DNA from 2 places in the Pseudogracilibacillus sp. SO10305 genome. Region 1 is predicted to be linked to the other one. Evidence: riboswitches for the same ligand, from Rfam matches in the RefSeq annotation. Region 1 holds a riboswitch; the other holds the start of a gene.
The links. A riboswitch is a leader RNA that binds a small molecule or an ion and turns the genes downstream of it on or off. The one in region 1 is predicted to bind cobalamin.

Region 1 (7,949 bases):
CTGACACTTTGTTCTCCATCTCTACCCGCCCGTCCAATTTCTTGAATAAACGCCTCAATATTCGATGGCATTTGATAATGAATGACTAAACGAATATTTTTTTTGTTAATTCCCATACCAAATGCACTTGTACAACAAATAATTTGTAGTTGATCATGCATAAATTGTTGTTGCACTTTTAGACGATCATTCGCATCCATTCCACCATGATAATAGGCGATAGATCGATGTCCTAAATGTAGTTGTAATGTTTGTGCCATCTGTTCCGTCATTTTTCTACTCGAAAAATATATAATTGTTGGTACTTTATAATTTTTTAACAATGAAACGAGCATATCTAGTTTTTCTTGATCATCTATTACTTTTTCCAATACTAAAGCTATATTTTCTCGGTCGATTTTATATAAATGTCTAGCCATATGATGTAATTGTAATTGCCGTTGAATATCATCTTGTACAGCAGGAGTAGCTGTTCCAGTTAACGCCAATACTGGCGGATCACCTAAAGCGTTTATTACCGTATGCAACCGTAAATAATCTGGGCGAAAATCATGCCCCCATTGTGAAATACAATGCGCCTCATCAATAACGAATAGCGAGAGTTTTCTACGATTGCATAGATCCAAGATCATTTGTTGTTGTATTAATTCCGGAGAGATATATAATAATTTATATGTATGGAGATGGCGCAATATATATTGTCTTTCTTCCCACGTTTGCATACTATGTAATGCCGCAACTTCTTTAAACCCAAAAGCTTTTGCTTCTCGTACTTGATCAATCATTAACGAAATAAGGGGAGAAACAACGATTGTCAAATATGGTAACACTTTTGCTGGTAATTGATAACAAATCGACTTCCCTGATCCTGTCTTCAACATTCCTAACACATTTTTGCCTTGTAACACATCACGAATAATTTCTTCCTGTCCTTCTTGAAATGAATCATAAGAAAAATGCTCCTGCAATAATGTTTGTAAATTTTCCTTCATTTGTTATCTCCCCCTTTCTTTTGCAAATATGTTAATGCTAAGCGGATTTGAAAATAGGTGATCGATGGACCAACATGATCCTTAATCGGTTTTAATTTAAATGTTTTTGTACGTTGAATCACATCATGTATTTCTTCTATCTTGTCTAATGCAATAAATTGTGTATATGGAAAATTCGGTTCATATAATGCAATTTCTACTAGATGGTCATAAATCGTATTTATTTTTAATTTACGTATAGAGGCAATTTTTTCTAATTGATGACCTTGTTGCCATAAATTGTATGTTTGTTTTGTAGAATGGGTTAATTTGGAATGAATTGTTTCACCACGAATTTCTTGTTTCATATGGTATAAAATAGGATGTAGATCAACGTTTATATGTTGTAAAATATAGTGAATAACATTTAACGTCTCCAACTCTATATCTGCTACAGATAAATTATACTTATCGACCAACTGTTGTTTGGATTGCCCAATGACCGTAGCACCTGTTAACTGATCTACGAATAAAGCTGCTCCTAGATCAGTAACTTGAAGTAACAAGCTACGTAATTCCATAAATAATTTGTCTAAACATTCATTTACTCGATCTTTCGTTTTTCCATATACTAATTTCACCCACTGCTCGACAGGTCTGTTTTCTATAATTGGAATATATTGCTTGTTTCCAACAGACTTATTTGTCCAAACTTGAATTAACAAAAGTAATCGTTCAAAAAAGATACGATCAATCTGCTCCAATTTCCCCCCATTTAAATGATACATAGAAATTTCATGTTGTAATTGTAAGATAGATTCATCTGTCATATTACATAATGTATATTGTTGTCCCACTATTTTCAGCTTGTCAGCTTCAACGAGTGAAAGAATTTCCCTATCATACACAGCTTTATCTAATTGTTTATAAATAGTAAAAAAACGATTCAAATGAAATAAATTTGCATCTTGAATCGTTTGGATCGATTGTTTTCCTTGTATAATATAATATGGTGAATTAGCGGAGCGTTCACCTTCCATTCTATACAAACAATATAAAATAATTTGTCGAAACAATGAACACTCCTCCTTTTAATGTTGAATATTGAAACGGTCTTTTGCATATCGTTTCATTAAATAAGCAAAAATTGGATAAAGCACAATAATGAACACTGCATTTCCAATTGCATGATACGTATCAAAAGGTAACCCTAAAAGATAGTACGGCCAGAATTTTCCTGCTACTTGGTAAGTCACTAACGATATAATAAACCCATATAAATATCCACAAAAGACTCCATACAGTGCTAACATATAAACAGGAATATGTTTTACATATTTACCTATACATCCACTAATTACACCAATTAATCCCCAGGAGAAGACTTGCCATATTGACCAAATCCCCATTCCAAGTAACATATTGGATAAAAATGTAATAAGCAATGCCAAAACAAACGCAGCACCTGGTCCCATAATGATGCCAGCGATTATTATAATCGCTGTTACTGGTTGTACATTAGGAATAAAAACTAAAAAAGATCTTCCTACGATTCCTAACGTGGCAAGTATTGCTAATATCGTTAATTTATACGTATTCAACGTCGATTACTCCCAAGGTTGAAAATCAAAATTAACTTCATCTCCATTGGAAAGTTCATACTCTCCTGCACCAACCATTGCCATTTCATCGTTTACAAAATACATCCAAGCTTTTTCTTCTCCTTCTTCCGCTGCTTTTCCATCAATTGACGTAATAAAGCCACCATCTTCTTCAATATCAAAGTTTTCTTTCATAACGTCTAATAAAATTGCGCCATCTTCTGTCTTAATTTCCTTCTCTTCTAATACTTCCTCGCCTTTATCCAAAGAAATTACGACATCAACCGTAATCTCCTCTGACACTTCATTTGTTTCATTGTTTGCTTGATTGTTCACACTGTTATTTGTTTCATTTGCATCATTTGAACAACCTACTAAAACACCTACAGATAATAATAGTGCAGATAAAATAGTCATTAATTTTTTCATTGTAAAACTCTCCTTTATTATAGTATAAAATTAAAAAAGGCTGTAACAAAAGCTCACTCGTTTTGTTACAACCTCTATAAACATATTCATATAGAAGTAGCTTGAACCCCGAAGCTCTTTTACACAATTATTGGTAGGTATACTGACTTAACTATCATCCTACTTTGGATTCCTTCCCATATCAATCGATACAGTGGATTACATCCATTTCGTCCAGTATTACAGTTGCGAGGACAGTTCTAGATTTGCACTAGATTCCCGATGTATGAACATCATTTGGCCAATAATTTTTATGAAATTATTATTGTGGTATGGTGAAATAGAAAGTTGTACCTTCATGCAATTTACTTTTGACAGAAATGACTCCCTCATGCGCTTGGATAATATGTTTTGTAATTGCTAGCCCAAGGCCTGTACCCTTTTTATCACTTCTCGTTCGTGCTTTATCCGCTTTATAAAAACGTTCAAAAACGAAGGAAAGGTCCTCTTCAGGAATTCCACTACCATTATCACGTACTTCTACATGTAAAGCATCTTCTTTTGATTGTACTACTACTTCCACTTGACCACCATTTTGTGTATGACCGATCGCATTATCAATTAAATTAGTAAATACTTGTTCCATTCGGTCAGGATCAATGAAAAGCAATTGCTGCTCTATATCCATTGTCAGTAATAATTGTACACCATTTTCCTCTGCCATACCATAAAATTTTTTGTACACTTTTTCTACAAACATTTGTGTGTCTATTTCTTCTTTATTTAACTCAATATGGCCGGCTTCCATTCTTCCAATATCAAGTAATTCATTAACTAGACGACTCATTCTTAAAGATTCTTCGAGAATAATTTGAGCAAGTTCATTTTTCTCTGCTTTACTTTCTGCAATATCATCTACGATTGCCTCACTATAGCCTTGCATTAAGGCGATTGGTGTACGTAACTCATGAGATACATTCGAAATAAAATCTTTTCTTAGTTTATCCATTTGTCTTTCCTCTGTCATATCACGTATAACAGCAACAGCACCACGGATATATGTATCATCATATAAAGGTGTCATAATCATTACCCAATTTCGTCCTTGTAGTTGAACTTCTTGAATAACCTCTTTTTCCTCTTCAATTACCTTTTGGAACACAGCATATACATCATCAGGTAATTGCTGCATCATTTCATCTAATATATTATGCTCAAAATACCAATCACGAATAAATTGTTCTGCAGGTGGATTAATAACAATTACTTTTGCATCCCTCGTTAAGGTAATAACGCCATCTGCCATCGAATTAACTAACCGACTTAATTGTTCTTTCTCATGTCGTAACGCATCAATATGAAAATTCAATTGCTTCCCCATTTTATTAAATGCGACTGCGAGTTCACCTATTTCATCATTGGATAACACTGGAAGTTTCGTATTAAATTCACCCTTTGCAACTTGAATCGCCGCTTTACGCATTTGAATTAATGGTGCAGTAATTCTCGTCGATAGGAAAAATGCAAAAATGGTCGTTAAGATGATTGCGATTGCGGCTCCAACATAAATAATTCTTGTCGTCTCTGCACGTGTTTGGTTAATGACATCCAATGATTGTAAAACATAAATAGCACCTTGTTGTTTACGCATTGGAATACCAATAACCATTATTTCTGAATCATTATTTGGTACTGTAAGTTTTTCATTAAATACTTCGTTTTGTGTTGCGACATGCAACATATCTTCATTAACAACCGGAGAAATTTCTTTTACTTTAGCTAACGATTGATTCGTCGTTTTTGATTCCCATAAAGATTCATTATGCTTATATAAAAGTACTTTACTCGAAGGTTCCTTTACTGTCTCCACCAAATCCATTACCATATCTTTATCATCATGTTCTTCCACAATCATTGAAATTTTAGTCGCTGCTTGAATCATCGCTTTTTCGGCTTCTTGTACGTGAAATCTTTCGAAAAATTGTAACAGTAAAATCGATAAAATAAATAAGACAAAAGAAACTAGCAATAAAATCGTTATTGCTAGTTTCCCTACTACACTTCTCCAGAACATTATTGTTCTTCTACCTCTAATTTATATCCGATTCCCCATACTGTAACAATCATTTTCGCTGCTTCTTTTGAAACACTCGTTAGTTTTTCACGTAATCGCTTCACATGGGTATCGACTGTTCGTAAGTCACCGAAAAATTCGTACTGCCACACTTCTTTTAACAAGTCTTCTCTTTTATACACTTTATCAGGCGACTGCGCTAAAAACACAAGTAACTCATATTCTTTAGGAGTTAACGAAATTTCTTGATCATTTGCAGTAACACGATATGCATCCAAATCAATGGTTAAATGTGGAAAAACGATTAAATTATTTGTTTGCATCGACGTTTGTTTCACATTCGTTTGCCCTGTTCTTCGAAGTACGGCTTTCACTCGTAAAACAACTTCACGTGGACTAAAAGGTTTTACAATATAATCATCTGCTCCAACCTCAAATCCTTGCACACGATTGGATTCTTCCCCTTTAGCTGTCAACATAATGATTGGTGTGTTTTTCTCTTCTCGTAATTTTTCACACACTTCAATACCGTCCATCTCAGGCATCATAATATCTAATAAAATACAGTCATAATCGTTTTCTAATGCTTTTTCTAATGCTTCCACACCATTTTCAGCTTCTTCAACAACAAAGTCTTCACGTTCTAAATACATTTTAATTAAGCGACGAATACGTTCTTCATCATCTACTACTAAAATTCTATTCGAATCACTCATCTAATCGTTCCTCCTACCACTTCTTCTATGTTTCTTACATCATTTACTTCATATTTTAAGCATAAGAGTGTAAACCTGCAAGTACTAAGTTTACAACGATAATGTTAAACATAATAATTGCAAACCCAACTACTGCTAACCAAGCTGATTTTTCTCCATGCCATCCTCTTGATAAACGTAAATGTAAAAATGCGGCATAGAAAAACCATGTAATAAGTGCCCATACTTCTTTTGGATCCCAACCCCAAAAACGATCCCAAGCAATTTGCGCCCAAATTGCTGCGAAAATCAATCCACCTAAAGTAAATAACGGGAAGCCAATTGCTACTGCACGGTACGTAACTTCATCGACTAAGTCTAAGTTTATATTTTTTACAAACTTTTGAATGGCAGCACCGACTCGTTTACGTAAAATTAATCTTACAATACCATAAATGATTGTACCAATTAAAAACGACCAAACTAAAGTGTTAAACTTTTTAGGTGCTTCACTTCCTTGCATCCATGTCGGCGCGTTAAAGTATGGTTCCATACGATCTGCTGTCGTTAACTCAAATCCTTCAGGTCCTGCAATTGCCGGTAAGTGATATACCATGTTTATATTTTCATTTTCACTTTGGACGAAAGTTGCTTCATAATCCATTGCATTAAATGTAGACGTAATAATGACAAATCCTAACGTTACAAATAATGAATATAAAATAATTTCTAACCATGTCGTTTTAGATGACCTTTTTGATTGGTCAATTTTCTTCACTAAATAAATTAATCCAGCAACAAAACTAATTGCTAAAATTCCTTGTGATAAAGATACCGTAATTACATGAATAAATAACCAGTTACTTTGTAATGACGGTACTAATGGTGAAATCTCACCTGGGAACATACTTGCATAAGCAATGATTAACATTGCAATTGGCAGTGCAAACAATCCTAATACATTTAAACGATAAATAAAGAATAGAATGATAAACGCTAAAACGATACTCATTCCTAAAAACGTAACGAATTCAAACATATTACTTACAGGTGCATGTCCACTTGCAATCCATCTCGTTACAAAGTATACGACTTGTGCAATAAATCCGATGATCGTTAAACTAATTGCAATAATTGATGTTTTTGTATTCTTACCATCTGATGTTCTTTTATCACGAATTGTTGCTGCAAAAAAACCTGTCGCAATTAAATAGATGACAAATGCTGTATATAAAGCATTACTACTAACATTTAATAAACTTTCCATCACTCGAACCTCCTAGGCTTCCTGTTCTTCCTGTTCTTTTCTCTCTCTTTCCTCTTGGTCAACAACCATCTTAATATTCGTATTTTCGATAGCTTTTTCAATATCTTTCTTTAAACCGAACCAGTTTTTGTTCGTATGTGCTGCCATTGCAATACCATCACCTTCAGGGTTAATCCAAACTCTTCGGTGTTGCCAATACATTCCTTGGATAACTCCAATCATAAAAATGGCTGCCCCAACTACGAAAAATGGTAATGTATAATCTTTACGAACAGTCAGGCCACTTACATAATGCATCTCAAAATCGACAATTCCTAACTTATATTGATTTTCCCCAGTTGCATCAATATTTTTTCCAATCCCTAGAAAACTAATTTCTTTTTTACCTGTATCCGGATCTGTTATTTCAAATACAAACGCTGGATTTCTTGGGAATTTCGATACAGATCTAGGTTCCCCATTATCCATTTCATAATCTGGATAATATTTGTTAAGATGCACTTCAATTCCATTATCTAAAGTATATGTTTTTTCAGGAGACATTAAGTTTTCTACCTTCACTTCTCCTAGTGATGTTTCATCTTCATCATTTACATCGTACACTTTAAAAGTCATGCTCGAAAACTCATTTTCTTGGAACCCTGATTGATACAATGTATACCCATCAAACTTCAATGGTTTATTCATTTGGATAGAACCTTCTGTAACTTTTTCTAACTCTGGTTCTACTCCAGTAATTTTTTCTCCAACTACTTTCGAAATGACGACATCTGTTTGATAGTTTTTATGGGTTAATTCCCCTTTTTGTTCCATCGCTGCTTGGAATTTCTCATCGTCTTCATCATATGTTTCTAATATAAAGCGATTATTTTTAATATAATAATCCCCATCCGTACTTGGAATTACTTTCTGTTCTCCTTCACGTACCCAAAT
Region 2 (7,949 bases), on a different contig from region 1:
CCTGAAGGTTTAATGCATATTTTAACTTATTCTTCGATGGAAGCGACGTCGCAAGCGATGAAACATCCAGATATAGATTTAATTTTAGCCACTGGTGGTGGCGCGCTTGTGAAAGCGGCATATAGTTCAGGTAAACCAGCATATGGGGTTGGACCAGGAAATGTTCCAGTATACGTAGAAAAAAGTGCAAAATTGGATGTAGCAAGTAAACAAATTATTGATAGTAAATCATTTGATAATGGAACCATATGTGCAACAGAGCAAGCAATTGTTGTAGATGAGGCAATTAAGGAAGCCTTTATCAAAAAAATAGAGCAACAAGGGGCATACATTTTATCGCCAGCGGAAAAGGAGAAGATGGAAAAATTAATTTCTCCCCAACCAGGTCGAGTGAATCCAGCAATTGTAGGTAAAAGTGCAAAGTACATTGCTAAACAAGCTGGAATCCAAGTGCCGGACAATACTCGGGTAATTATTGGATTAGAAACGAAAGTTGGGAAAGATATTCCATTTTCATTAGAAAAGTTATCTCCTGTATTTGCTCTTTATATTGCTAAAAATGTCGAGGAAGCAAAAAATATTTGTATGGATTTATTAGATTTAGGAGGCCGGGGACATTCATTATCCCTTCATACAGAGGATGATCATATTGCCCGAACATTTGCGATTGATATGCCAGTATCTAGAATGCTAGTAAATACGATGAGCTCTATCGGTGCTGTAGGTGGTACAACAGGATTAAAACCGTCGATGACATTAGGCTGTGGTTCCTTCGGAGGGAATATTACATCAGATAATATTTCGGCTGAACATTTAATTAATATAAAACGAATGGCTTATGGAACAAAAACAGTGGAATTACCAAAAGAAACAACGACGAATGAAGATCTTTTTGACGAAGATGAAATTAAAGCAACATTAAATGCACATATTTCCAATCAATTGGATCAAGCTTTAATTGAAAATATTGTAGAAAAAGTAATTAAAAAATTATCATAAAAACAATTAGGAGGAATTTATTATGAATAACGCAGGTACAGCTTTAGGAATGGTAGAAACAAAAGGATTAGTTGGATCAATCGAGGCAGCAGATGCAATGGTGAAAGCAGCTTCAGTAAATTTAGTTGGAAAAGTACATGTTGGTGGCGGAATTGTTACTGTATTAGTTAGAGGCGATGTAGGTGCAGTGAAGGCTGCAACGGATGCAGGTTCTGCAGCAGCAGAGCGTGTTGGAGAATTATTATCTGTACATGTAATCCCTAGACCACATAACGAATTAGAAAACATTTTACCGACAACAGAAAAATAAGAAAAAGGATGTATGTAGATGAATGAAAAAACGATTGAGCAAATAGTACAACAAGTAGTTGCCAAATTAAACAATAATTCATCTGAATTAACACCTGAAGGGCCAATTCCTATTGGAGTCTCAGCTCGTCATATTCATCTTCAGAAAGAACATGTAGACATCCTGTTTGGTAAGGGATATGAACTAACTAAGAAACAAAATTTATCACAACCTGGTCAATTTGCAGCGAACGAAACATTAATGATTGCTGGACCTAAAGGAAGCATCAATCGAGTGCGAATTTTAGGTCCTGTTCGACCAGCATCACAAGTTGAAGTTAGTTTAACAGACGCATTTGCACTTGGTGTCAAACCACCATTAAGAGAATCAGGTGACATAAAAGGGTCAAGTCAGATTACATTAATAGGTCCAAAAGGGACGGTCCATTTACAAGAAGGTTTAATCATTGCACAGGCTCATATTCATATGAATCCAGAAGAAGCAAAAACACTTCAAGTAAGTGATGGGATGTATGTCAGTGTGTCTGTACAAACGGAACGTCCTATGACATTTCCTCAAGTGAAAATAAGAGTGTCTGATCGATATAAACTTGAGATGCATATTGATACAGATGAAGCAAATGCAGCATTTATTTCAACAGGAACTACTGGTAAAATTGTTCATTCTGAAGAACCGTTAAGACAAGTTTTCGTAAATGAAACAAAAGTTGAGGAAAAGAAGGAAGAAGTAGATAGTCGTTCTGTTATGTATTATGAAAAAAAATTATTATCGAAAGAAGCTCTAGAGAAAATCGATGCACAAACAATTCATGTCAATAAGCAAACAATAATCACCGCACTTGCTTACGATTATGCTCGAGAAAACGATAAAAAAATAAAAATGGTGTGAGAAAGCAGTGATGAAAGATGCAATTAGGACAAGTGATTGGGAATGTATGGGCAACTAGAAAAGAAGAAGGGTTGGAAGGTTTAAAGCTATTAATTGTTCAACCGCTTAATGCACATAATGAGCCAATTCGTAATCATATGGTTGCAGCAGATCGAATTGGTGCAGGGATAGGAGACAAAGTGCTTGTGACTAGTGGTGGTTCTTCTCGATATATATTAAAAGAGCGTACGATTCCAATTGATGCTGTCGTTGTAGGTATTGTTGATTCGACAGAGATAGAAAGAGGTGGAACATTTGAATAAGGCAATAGGTATGATTGAAACGAAAGGATTAATTTATTCATATGAAGCAGCTGATGCAATGATTAAAGCATCGAATGTGACATTAGTTAGCCAAAACTTAGTAGATGCAGGCATTGTTACGATTACTGTTGAAGGTGATGTTGGTGCCGTCCAAGCTGCTGTTGATGCTGGAAAAGAAAGAGTATTAAGTATGAATGGTCATTTACTTAGTGCCCATGTCATTCCACGTGCAGATGAAGCGGTATATCAAATGGTGAATCCTGCTGAAAAAGCAAAGAAACAACCAAAACAAAAGGCAAAACCAACAGAAAAGAAAAATACAAGTGAAAAAAAATAGGACAAAAGGAGTGAGGCCCCATTGTCTTTTAGAAGAAATAAAATAGCAGTAATTGGTGCTGGATTTACTGGTGCAACGACAGCTTTAATGCTAGCACAAAAGGAACTTGGTGATGTCGTTTTATTAGATTTACCAGATGTGGAAGATCCGACGAAAGGTAAAGCATTAGATATGTTAGAGGCTTCACCAATTCAACGATTTAATTCCAAAATTACTGGTACATCCTCATATGCGGATATTGCAGATGCAAATATGGTAATTATTACAGCAGGTATCCCGAGAAAGCCAGGTATGAGTAGAGATGATTTAGTAAATACGAATACAGGTGTAATGAAATCCGTTGCAGAACAAGTAAAACAATATGCGCCTAATAGCATTATTTTAGTATTAAGTAATCCTGTCGATGCGATGACTTATGTATGTCAAAAGGTAACAGGATTTCCAAAACATCGTGTTATCGGTCAATCAGGTGTGTTAGACACAGCGAGATTTAACACATTTGTAGCGGAGGAACTGAATATTTCTATTGAAGACATTTCTGGTTTTGTCCTCGGTGGACATGGAGATGAAATGGTTCCCCTTATTCGGTATTCTTATGCTGGTGGTATACCTTTAGAGTTATTAATTCCTAAGGAACGTTTAGACGCTATTATTGAAAGAACTCGAAAAGGTGGGGGAGAAATCGTAGCATTATTAGGAAATGGTAGTGCCTACTATGCTCCAGCTGCAGCAATTGTAGAAATGGCAGAAGCGATAATTCTAGATAAAAAGAAAATCTTACCTTCTATTACACTATTAAATGGGGAATATGGCTATCAAGATTTATTTTTAGGTGTTCCAACTATTTTAGGTGGTAATGGAGTGGAAAGTATTATTGAATTGCCTTTAACAGATGTGGAAAAAGACGGATTATCTATTTCAGCAAATGCTGTGAAATCAGTCATTGAAATATGTGATAAAGCATTATAAGGAAAAATCATTGCAATATTTCCTAAATTTTACTACAATGATTCGTAATGATATTCGGACGAATAATAGGTACCAATAATGGTTTAATAGGGAATTCGTTTAACGAAACTGTCCCCGCAACTGTAAGCATGGATAATCAATATAGATATACCACTGTTGAAACGGGAAGGTAATATTGATTAAGTGAAATGCGAAGTCAGGAGACCTGCCTTTATTCGTGGAAGCGATACTTTCTTCGGGGGTTGAGAGGTAGAAGCGAAATGAAATTATACAATATGTATAGTTGTTTTTTTGCTTCTCTTTAATCGAGGAAACAGTTAACATCCCCCAAAAAAGGTTGTTAACTGTTTTTATTTGTAAAGAGGAGGTACATCAAATGGGTAGTAACGGAGTAAAACAAATGAATGAATCACCAATACTTTTATACGAATCGAATAATAGGAATGAGTTTTTATATTTTGATATTCATGATAAAAATTTATTACAGGCCTTAGCAACAGAACGATTGGACCGTTTATATATCGGAATCAACGAACAGTTTCTTAAGGCTGTAAATGATTGTAATGAATGGAGTTTATATCAAATAACTTATGCCATCCGTAATTGTTTTTCCATTCAGAAACATACAAATGACCCTTCAGAAACATTGTCAGCCGTTGGTCTTCTAAAAAGAATTGTATCTTATAAAACTCGCAAAAATATTAAATTTATTTATAAACAACATCCGCAAATTGAGCAACAAGGGATGAAAACTTTTAAAAATTTAAATAGTTCCAATATAACGATTAACCTAGCAACAGTTACGGAACAAAGCCTTAAAATATTTCCTGATTTATTAAAACAGGCTTTTCATCAAGCGGTGTGGAATGACGAGACGATGGATCATATTGTTGTGAAATTAATAAGTGTACCATTAATTGAACGAAAATTAGTCATTCGATGTATGATTGATACATTAAAAGAAATTGAGGAAACAATGCTACACAATCGAGAAATGACGATTTTAATACGGAAAAAAATTACGAATTCCATGTATACCATATGTGATATTCGTGACTATGCACCAGCTAAACAATTATTAGAATATGATCATCGATCTGTCATGGAACATATGTTGGAAGCATCAGAAGATCGATCACTATTACTATCCATCTAAATAGTATAAAAACAGGAATATACCTCTAGGGATACGCTTTTTAAAAGCTAACTCTAGAGGTCTTTTGTATGTTAAAATAAATCATAGATAATAAATAAAGGAAGATAATATAATGGCAAAGACAAATGCTCCAGTTAAAAAGAACGAACATTATACGGTTACGTTTACCGATTTAACACATGAAGGAAATGGTGTCGCAAAAATAGGCGGGTATCCTATTTTTGTACCTGAGGCACTTCCAGACGAAACCGCAGAAATTCGTATCGTGAAAGCAAACAAAAAATTTGGTTTTGGAAAATTAATCGAACTAAAAAAACAAAGTGAAGGAAGAACAACTCCACCGTGTCCGGTGTTTTATAAATGTGGCGGATGTCAATTGCAACATATGTCTTATGAGATGCAATTAGATATGAAACGTAGCCAAGTTACCAATGTGATGCACAAAGTTGCTCATTTACCAGATGTACCAGTCCACCCTGTATTAGGAATGGAGGACCCTTGGCATTACCGCAATAAAATACAATTGCCTGTTGGAGAAAAAGATGGAGAAATCATTTTAGGATTTTATCAACAACGCAGCCACCGCATTATTGATGATATGGAAACATGTTTAATACAAAATAAAACAGGGGATAAGCTCGTTCAAGGTTTACGCAAACTTTTAAATGAACTAGGAATGGAAGCATATGATGAAAAATCACATCGTGGAGTGTTACGACATGTCGTTTTACGAACGGCTTATGAAACGAATGATACGATGCTCATTTTTGTGACAAAAACAGCAAAACTTCCAAACAAAGATGCACTTATTGCACGTATTACAGCACAATATCCAGAAGTGAAATCTATCGTCCATAATGTAAATCCAGATAAAACGAATGTCATTTTAGGGAAGAAAACAACAACGATTTATGGGGAAGATCATATTATTGACTCTATCGGTGATATAAAATTTAAGATTTCTCCTAAGTCCTTTTTTCAAGTGAATCCAACGCAAACGAAAGTGCTGTACGAAAAAGCGCTTGAATATGCAGATATTAATGAGCATGATGTAGTTATTGATGCATATTGTGGTATTGGGTCTATTTCATTATTTTTAGCGCAAAAAGCGAAAAAAGTGTATGGAGTAGAAATTGTTCCTGATGCAATTCGTGATGCGAAAGAAAATGCTGCATTAAATGGTTTAACGAATACGGAATTCGTCGTTGGAGAAGCAGAAACGGTGATGCCAGAGTGGAAAAAAGCTGGAATTGAACCAGATGTCATCGTCGTTGATCCACCCCGTAAAGGGTGTGATGAAACATTTTTACAAACGATGTTAGAGATGGACCCCAAACGAATTGTATATGTATCATGTAACCCATCAACATTAGCGCGGGATTTACGTATATTGGAAGATGGCGGTTACCGTACACAAGAAGTGCAACCAGTAGAAATGTTTGCTCATACAAATCATGTGGAGTGTGTGGCGTGGATGTCTAGGGAATTGTCCCATTAAAATAAAGTCTTACGATTTAAAATAAAGTTTTACTAAAAATCGAGTCTTTTTCCTGTGGATAGTTAAAAAAAACATTTACTAATGTAAAGAAAAGCAAGGCTTTTTCACCTGAAATGAACGGAAGAAATTAGGAAGAGAGTGAGGAGTAAGTGCAAACTTATCACCTTGCTCTTTTTTTGTTTCTAATCCTATTATATCAAGGTTTATAGCTATTTATTCCAATTGATTTCTCTGATATGTTCGAGCCTTTCTGAGCCGATTCAACGACCGACAACCAGCGTTCTGTAACTCCTCTTATTTCCTAATTCTTTTCTCTATTATTTCGTAAAACATTATTTTAAAAGGGCAAAAAACGTGTGGAAAAACGGGAAGAAAAGGAAGAATATGGGTGAGGAAAGTGTTGAAAACGCTCTTTTTAGGAAAACATTATTATAACTGGAAACGGTGGAATAAGGGTTTGTGAGGGGTGATTTCGGAAGAGATTATTATGATGGCACAAGAAAATGGATTCATTTAAAAAGATAAGTCATGAACATATTTTTTACAATAAAAACTGTCTAGTGATGAATAGTTATGCTGAAATTTTTACGAAGAGCTGCCCCTACGCTTGTAAAAGCTTTGGGTGGTCTTTTTTGTGTGTCACTTTTTTTATGAGATATTGGAAAGGTATGTTCACAATTGCATCAACTATGAAGTGCGAAATAACATCGTATTTTCGACATATGGTAGAATTTACGTGATATGATAGAGGTGGAAGAAGGTGTCAAATGAAAAAGCAAAAAACAAAAGTAACATGTATCGGTCTTGATGAAAACGGAAAAGGAATTGTAAACATCAAAGGTAAGGAGTACTTTGTTTCCAATTTACTCCCGAATGAAACAGCAATTGTTGAAATGAAAAGAACAAAATATAGAACATTTATTGATGTGGTAAAAATAGAAAAAGCTTCAAAAGATAGAGTACAAGCCCCGTGTATTCATTACGGATATTGTGGTGGTTGTCAACTTCAACATATGTCCCAACAGGCTCAAGACAATTTTAAACAGAAAATAGTAGTAAATCTCTTAAAATCATTTGGAAAAGTACAGCGTATTATTACGATGGAAGAACCATATCATTATCGAAATAAAGTGCAAACTACTTTTTCATTTGGAAGAAAGAAACAGATTATATCAGGTGTGTATCAAAAAAATAGTCACCGAGTAATAGATATGGAAAAATGTTTGATCCACGATCGAAAAGCAGATGAAATCATTCAAACGATTAAAGGCTTTATGAAATCGTTCAAATTGCTACCGTTTGATGAAGATACAGGAAGAGGATTTTTGAGGCATGTATTGATTAAAAGAGGTTTTGCCACGAATCAAGTAATGGTCGTTCTCGTTACATCATCCAAAATGTTTCCGGGGAAAAATAATTTTATAAAAGCACTGGTAAAAGCGCATCCAGAAATAACTACGATCGTTATGAATATAAACAATCGTAAAACA

Region 2: another riboswitch for cobalamin. It lies ahead of SPD45_RS12500 (hypothetical protein); the one in region 1 lies ahead of SPD45_RS00580 (DUF4430 domain-containing protein).

What each region holds. Positions count from the first base shown of each region.
Region 1 is NZ_JAXHDE010000001.1:101,309-109,257, forward strand. It holds gene SPD45_RS00565 (RecQ family ATP-dependent DNA helicase) at 1-992, opposite strand, end outside; gene SPD45_RS00570 (helix-turn-helix domain-containing protein) at 989-2,047, opposite strand; gene SPD45_RS00575 (ECF transporter S component) at 2,063-2,572, opposite strand; gene SPD45_RS00580 (DUF4430 domain-containing protein) at 2,579-3,001, opposite strand; cobalamin riboswitch at 3,117-3,301, opposite strand; gene SPD45_RS00585 (ATP-binding protein) at 3,303-5,054, opposite strand; gene SPD45_RS00590 (response regulator transcription factor) at 5,054-5,770, opposite strand; gene ccsB (c-type cytochrome biogenesis protein CcsB) at 5,826-7,016, opposite strand; gene resB (cytochrome c biogenesis protein ResB) at 7,029-7,949, opposite strand, start outside.
Region 2 is NZ_JAXHDE010000017.1:54,904-62,852, forward strand. It holds gene SPD45_RS12470 (aldehyde dehydrogenase family protein) at 1-999, shown strand, start outside; gene SPD45_RS12475 (BMC domain-containing protein) at 1,022-1,309, shown strand; gene pduL (phosphate propanoyltransferase) at 1,328-2,197, shown strand; gene SPD45_RS12485 (EutN/CcmL family microcompartment protein) at 2,215-2,499, shown strand; gene SPD45_RS12490 (BMC domain-containing protein) at 2,492-2,836, shown strand; gene mdh (malate dehydrogenase) at 2,858-3,805, shown strand; cobalamin riboswitch at 3,855-4,032, shown strand; gene SPD45_RS12500 (hypothetical protein) at 4,182-4,961, shown strand; gene rlmD (23S rRNA (uracil(1939)-C(5))-methyltransferase RlmD) at 5,074-6,459, shown strand; gene rlmD (23S rRNA (uracil(1939)-C(5))-methyltransferase RlmD) at 7,227-7,949, shown strand, end outside.